Regions from separate parts of the Blautia sp. JLR.GB0024 genome, predicted to be linked through region 3. Evidence: a T-box and tRNA genes for the amino acid it is inferred to sense, from the RefSeq annotation. Region 3 holds a T-box; the other regions hold tRNA genes.
The links. A T-box is a leader RNA that pairs with one kind of tRNA and senses whether it is charged. The one in region 3 lies ahead of leuS (leucine--tRNA ligase), so its partner is inferred to be a tRNA-Leu.
Positions count from the first base shown of each region.

Region 1: it encodes a tRNA-Leu, which carries the amino acid that the T-box ahead of leuS (leucine--tRNA ligase) is inferred to sense. The anticodon was not compared.
Region 2: it encodes a tRNA-Leu, which carries the amino acid that the T-box ahead of leuS (leucine--tRNA ligase) is inferred to sense. The anticodon was not compared.

Region 1 covers NZ_JBANBF010000008.1:201,082-203,353, forward strand. Annotated here, with positions in the region: gene V8Q34_RS18435 (pentapeptide repeat-containing protein) at 1-541, opposite strand, end outside; tRNA gene V8Q34_RS18440 (tRNA-Leu) at 970-1,053, opposite strand; gene V8Q34_RS18445 (amidohydrolase family protein) at 1,158-2,120, opposite strand.
Region 2 covers NZ_JBANBF010000003.1:245,280-247,551, reverse strand. Annotated here, with positions in the region: gene V8Q34_RS09340 (D-2-hydroxyacid dehydrogenase) at 1-901, shown strand, start outside; tRNA gene V8Q34_RS09335 (tRNA-Leu) at 971-1,052, opposite strand; gene V8Q34_RS09330 (uroporphyrinogen decarboxylase family protein) at 1,204-2,199, opposite strand; gene V8Q34_RS09325 (MFS transporter) at 2,237-2,272, opposite strand, start outside.
Region 3 covers NZ_JBANBF010000001.1:654,389-656,660, reverse strand. Annotated here, with positions in the region: gene leuS (leucine--tRNA ligase) at 1-1,018, opposite strand, end outside; T-box leader at 1,111-1,341, opposite strand; gene V8Q34_RS02950 (hypothetical protein) at 1,432-2,272, opposite strand, start outside.

The DNA.
Region 1 (2,272 bases), on a different contig from region 3:
GAAAAGAGAACCTGGCTCCGTTTAGTTTACATGACCGGATATCCATCTGATACCCGGCAGTTCCCCGCAAGTCCGCTTTTCTCAGGTCACATTTAAAAAATTCTGTTCCCTCAAGCTTACAGCCCTTCATTCTGCTTTCCTGAAGCCGGCAGTCCACGAACATGGAATCTGAAATCTCATTTCCTGTAAAATCAAACTTTTTCAGATTCATCTCCGAAAATGTATTATACTTCAACCGACAGCCGTAAAATCCCTTTATCGGCTCCGCAAATGCACCGTCCGGCATCAGCTCTTCCCAGTGCACACCAATTAGATTACACCTGTCAAATTCCACATACTGTATCCGGGAATGAGCCTCCGCCTCCAGGCTCATCACTGTACACTTTATAAAACTGCAGCCTGAAAAAGAACAGCTGAGGAGCCTGCAAGACTCAAAGACACAGTTTTCAAATTCACAGTCTGTAAACTTATAACCCTCAAAAATTTCATCGCTTATTTTTAAATCTTTAAATACCTGAGCTTCATAATACTTTTCTTCCATAAGTCGATGCCTCTTTTACTTTCTGCTGCTTTAGTTTTCTGTACCTTTAGTGTTCTGTACCTTTAGTGTTCTGTGCCCTTCGCTTTCTGTGCTTTTCGTTTTCTGTGCCCTTAGCGTTCTGTACCTTTTGCTTTCTGTTCCCTTAGCGTTCTGTGCCTTTCGCTTTCTGTACACTTAGCGTTCTGTATTTTGCCATCCTGTACCTTTTCTATCCTGTGCCTTATTACTCTGTCACTTCATCTACATGCTGTCATTCAAAAACAGCGGCATCTCCCATGATACCGCCGCTGTATTCCCTGCCCCTTCACGTACCTGTCCCGAATGTCTTCTGCTGTCCTGCAAAGGATCTGTTGATTCTGAATAACTTTTCACCGGAATAACAAAAATCCGAATCTGTTTCCTCTCGGAATCAAATTCGGATTTATAAATGCGGGAGATGGGACTTGAACCCACACGATCTTGCGACCACTAGATCCTTAGTCTAGCCTGTCTGCCAGTTCCAGCACTCCCGCTTTTCTCTGTCGCTCTTTGTTATCACTTCCGAACGACAAGTGAAAGTATATCACCAAATTTCGTGTTCGTCAATACCTTTTGCTAAAAAAATCTGAATTTTTTTCTAAAATTTTTTTCTAATTTTTTCCTCTCCCTCAAAAATACGCTCTTTTAAGACACTTTCATCTTCCACACATTCCCGAAAACAGCGCCATTCATCCAGCAGTCCCTGCCCATGCGGAACCAGATAGGCGCCTGCGTCGCTGCCCAGTGCCATATGTACTCCCAATTCAAATCCCCTTCTGATATTATTCTTCCCCTTCTCATAAATCCCATGCAGCAGTTCATCCGAAAACCTTTCGCACCCAAACATATTTGCCACCACAGTGATCGTAGGCACCCAGACAATATCCGATTCCGCCATCATCTGCAGTGTCTCCTCCGAAACATAATTCCCATGCTCCACGCTGTCCGCCCCGGCCCTCACCAAATCGGCCACAGGCCCGGCCCCATTCGTATGACACATCACCGCAAACCCCTCTTCATGTGCAATATGCACCATCTCCTTCACTTCCTCAAAAGGAAGCGCCTCCCCCGTAATTCCCCCATCCGTATCAAAATCCATGATTCCCGTAGTCATGATCTTAATAAAATCCCCCCTGCGTGCTTTAACCTCCCTCACAAGCTCCGCATACTCCCTCATATTTTCAAATCCCTTCCCCACAATTCCCCCGTAACACCCTTTCCTGTGTATGGCAAAAATCGGCGTCCGGTAATCAATCCCATACTCCGGCGCAATCTCCCTTGCCCTTTCCGAGACCCCCAGATAGTCCCCTCCATCCCTCACAAACGCAATCCCCTTCTCCCGATACATATCAAAATGCCTCCGGATCACCCCTTCATCCACCCCATTCAAATGCCTCTTCACAGCCTCTTTGTAATTTACTCCATCCATAAACACATGCGCATGACACTCCCCAAACATCCTCTGCCTCTCGACAAACATCTCCCCTGCCCTTTCTGTCTCCCCAACTCCATTCACATCCTCATCTCTCATAACCCAAACATCCTCCTTTCTCAACTTCATCTCTATTTCTCTTTTCCTTCACAAACCATCTCAGCTTTCCGGCTACTATCGTCTTAACACAATCCCCCGCCAAAAGCAACCCTCATCCATACTTTCACTTCATCATCACCCGCTTATCACAGAAACTCCAGAAAACCCCGGCCCTTCCAGTG
Region 2 (2,272 bases), on a different contig from region 3:
CAATGTTACGATATATGACAGAACTTCTTATGAAGAAAATCCGATTATTGCAGAAAGAATCGGTGATGCTGAGATTGTTATTACAAATAAAACACCGATTAGCAGATATACTATTGATAACTGTCCGAATTTAAAGCTGATTGCGTTTTTGGCAACAGGTTATAATGTGGCAGATTATGAATATGCAAGGGAGAAAGGTATTCCGGTAGTGAATGTACCTACATATGGTACTCAAATAGTAGGACAGTATGCAGTGGGTCTGCTTTTAGAAATCTGCTCACATTATGGTCATCATGCACAAACTGTTAAAGCGGGAAGATGGGAGAATAATCCGGATTGGTGTTATTGGGATTATCCGATGATCGAGTTATATGGTAAGACCGCTGGTATAATAGGTTTGGGACGTATTGGCCAGGCAACAGCAAAGATTTTGAATGGGATGGATATGAAAGTCCTGGCTTATGATGCATTTGAAAGCGAAGCGGGCAGGGAAGTTGCTGAATATGTAACGATTGATACGCTGTTTGCGAATTCAGATGTGATTTTTTTACATTGTCCCTTGTTTCCAAGTACAGAGGGAATTATCAATAAAGAAAATATTGCAAAGATGAAAGATGGAGTTATCATCATAAATAACAGCAGAGGACAGCTGGTGGTTGAAAAGGATCTGGCAGAGGCTTTGATTAGTGGTAAGGTATATGCTGCCGGCCTGGATGTTGTTTCAACAGAGCCGATTAAAGAAGACAATCCACTGTTACACGTGGAAAACTGTCTTATTACACCGCATATTTCATGGGCGGCACAGGCATCTCGTCAGAGAATCATGGATATTACAGTTGCAAATATAAAAGCATTTATTGAGGGCAATCCGATAAATGTCGTGAATCCATTTGTTAGTTGAAATAGTTAAAGTTGTTGTCTCTGTACAAAAAATAAAACCCTTTTTGGATAAATCCAAAAAGGGTTTTGCTGCCGCTGGCCGGACTCGAACCGGCACGGTGTTACCCGCTTGATTTTGAGTCAAGTGCGTCTGCCAATTCCGCCACAGCGGCTCGTTCTCACGAACCGAAAATAATATTACCATATAATTTTCCATCATGCAAGTGTTTTTACCTATTTTTATATAAAACTTTACAAATGATTATTGAATGGACCGGCATTCCAGAGGAGTTGGAATGCCGGCCATTTTCAAATAACGGAATATTAAAAGACTTCTTTGCTGTAAGCATCAATCTCTTCGCTCAGTGTCTCATACACCCCCGGGAAGGTACTGATATCAAGTCCCTGGGAAGCACACGGAATGAAATAGAGTTTGCCGTTCTCGTCACAGGCGCGGCGCACTTCTTTTTTGATCACATCTCTGGTCCAGCCCGGATAATCCACTTTGGCGCTGTCGATGCCGCCCATGAAGGAAATCTGTCCGCCGTATTTTTTGATCAGTTCCGGTACGTTGTTTGTGGTCATGACACCCTGCCAGATATCCACACCCATCTCTATCATATAGGGCACCAGTGTGGCTGCGTAGGAATCCGAGTGATGCACAATGAGCTCCACGCCGTTGTCACGGTATCTCTTGTAGATCTTCTTGTATGCGGGAAGGAAGAATTCCTCAAACATAGCCGGAGAGATGAAGGTGGAGGTCTGGGTACCCCAGTCGTCGTGATGGAAAAGGGCATCAGGCTTTAAGTATCTGCAGACCTTATCCGCATATTCCAGCTCCCAGTCAGTGAGATAGTCGATCAGCTCATGCATGGCCTCCGGTTCCTCAATAAAGTTCATCATAGTCTCAGGAATATCCATCAGATGATGGCACTGTTCAAAAAGTCCCGGGAACATGACAGAAGTTACGAAATATTCATTTCTGTCCACGGATTCCGCCTCTTTGATGTAAGGTTCCCATTCAGAATCCGGGTAATCCAGACTTGGCGCATGAACGTATTTCCGCCATTCCGTAACATCCTTGAGTACCAGATGCTCCTCATCGTGGACCGGGAAGTCGCCGGGGGTTCCTTTTGGCCATGAGAATGTGATGCCCCAGCCATTGACTGCATTTATGACACCTTCCTCCAGAATGGGGCCGTTGTGCAGGTCAAAGAACGGGCTGCCGTAAATAATGTGCATAAATTCATATTGGTTTACAAAGCGGTCGGGATGTCCGCCTCTGATGGTTTCCAGTAAATTCTGTCTTTTTGTCAGCATATCAAAAATCTCCTTTCATGAGTTCCGTTTTAACATATTACATATTTTCATTTTCCCGGACTTCCTGCATGGA
Region 3 (2,272 bases):
GGGCGGGTACACACATGATGGCACCTGTTCCGTAATCAGCCAGTACGTAGTCAGACAGCCAGATGGGAACCTTTGCGCCGTTTAACGGATTGACTGCATAAGTTCCTGTGAACACACCTGTCTTCTCCTTGTCCTGGAGACGGTCCACGTTGGATTTCATGGAAGCATCGTAGATATATTTCTCCACAGCCTCTTTTGTCTCCGGTGTTGCCAGGGAAGCAGCCAGCTTGTGCTCCGGTGCCAGAACCATGAAGGTTGCACCGTGAAGGGTATCCGGTCTTGTGGTGTAGACAGTGATCTTTTCGTCTCTTCCGTCCACCGGGAAATCCACCTCGGCTCCGTAGGATTTTCCGATCCAGTCAGACTGCATCTTTTTCACCTTTTCCGGCCAGTCCAGTTTATCCAGGTCGCTTAACAGACGGTCCGCATATTTTGTGATGCGGAGCATCCACTGGCGCAGGTTCTTCTTGGTCACAGTGGAACCACAGCGCTCGCAGCAGCCGTTCACAACTTCCTCATTGGCAAGGCCTGTCTTACAGGACGGACACCAGTTGATGGGGAACTCCTTCTCGTATGCCAGACCCTCTTTGAACATTTTCACAAAGATCCACTGCGTCCATTTGTAGAAGCCCGGATCTGTGGTGTTGACTTCTCTGTCCCAGTCATAGATGGCTGCAATATCGTTGATCTGTTTTTTAATGTTTGCCACATTCTGTGCTGTAGATTTTGCCGGGTGAACTCCCATCTTGATGGCATAGTTCTCAGCCGGAAGGCCGAAAGCGTCCCATCCCATGGGATGAATCAGATAATAGCCCTGCATCATCTTATAGCGGCTCCACACATCAGAGATTACATATCCTCTCCAATGTCCTACGTGAAGACCGTTTCCAGACGGATACGGGAACATGTCCAGACAGTAGTATTTTGGCTTCTGGCCGTCATCTACGTTCACTGGTTTTTCTTCCCAGTTTTTTCTCCATTTCTGTTCAATCGCCTTATGATTATAAGGTACTGCCATAATTTCATTCCTCCTGGTTTTCATTTTCATGCCCGCCCGGGCATCTTAAAGCTTTATGCCAAAGCATAGAAAAAGCCCTTTAGTCACTATACTTTAGAGACGAAAGGGCTTATTTTTCCGTGGTACCACTCTAATTCATCCGCAATGCCGGATGCACTCATTTTGATTCTGTAACGGGAACTCCCGCCCGCACTTACCTGCATGACGACTTTCAGCACGGGAACTCCGAGGCCAGTTCAAAAGCTTCTCTATACTGCCTCACACCAGCCGGCAGCTCTCTGGGATAAAGGACACTCTCTACTACTCCTCATCAAAGTCTCTCTCATATTGGCTATTTGTCATAGACTATCTGTTATTCTACCGATATCGCCAGATTTTGTCAAGACTCTATGCTGTTTCTTCCCAAAAAAATCCTATTCTTCCAGTGAGAGCACCGTACAGGCCGGCTCCCCTTCCGTGTATTCAATGGTAAGGGTATCTCCCACGTCATATTTTATAATTTCAGGATATTCTGTAACCGGAAAATCAAACACCAGATCCTTGTTCTCCAGCACCACATAGAAGTGGGAATTTCCATCCATGACGGCCTGGGCCACCCGCTTGATCTTACCGGATACGGTCTGGGAAGTGAGCGTCTCGGTGCCGGAGGAAATCCCGTTGGCAGCCAGCAGCTTCACATAGGCTTTCTCACATTCTGCCACAGTATCTCCTATGGCTACATTCTGGTATTTCTGGATATTGACCATTGCGTACTTCTTAACAAGACCTCCGCCGTCTTTCAGAGCCATAAAATATGTGGGCTCCCCGGAAATATTCAGAAGCAGCGGGAAGGCTGCCGTATATTTTAAGTTCTGTACCTGACCTTCCGCGGACTCCATAGCGGAATACTCCTCCGCGCCGGCACAGGAATAGTACCTGGTCTCCATGGTACGCTGGTTCATCAGCACAAATCCCACATTGGAGCGGTCGCCGCTGACAGAGGTAATGCCTGTGTATACCCACACGTCGTCCTCCAGCGCCAGATAATTATAGCCGTCTGTTGTTTTGAGACAGCCTTTCTGTCCCAGAACGCTGTTGAAAAATCCGTTTTTCAGCATTCCGTGATAGTTATAGAGCTGGATCAGAAGATCTGCCGGATAGGCACGGTCCACCCACTGGGGACAGTCTTTTATGTTATATTCTGTTGTCTCTCCGGTGATGGCATTACAGAGGACCACCTTGCCGATGGTCTGTCCGCCGAAAAGGCCAATGTTG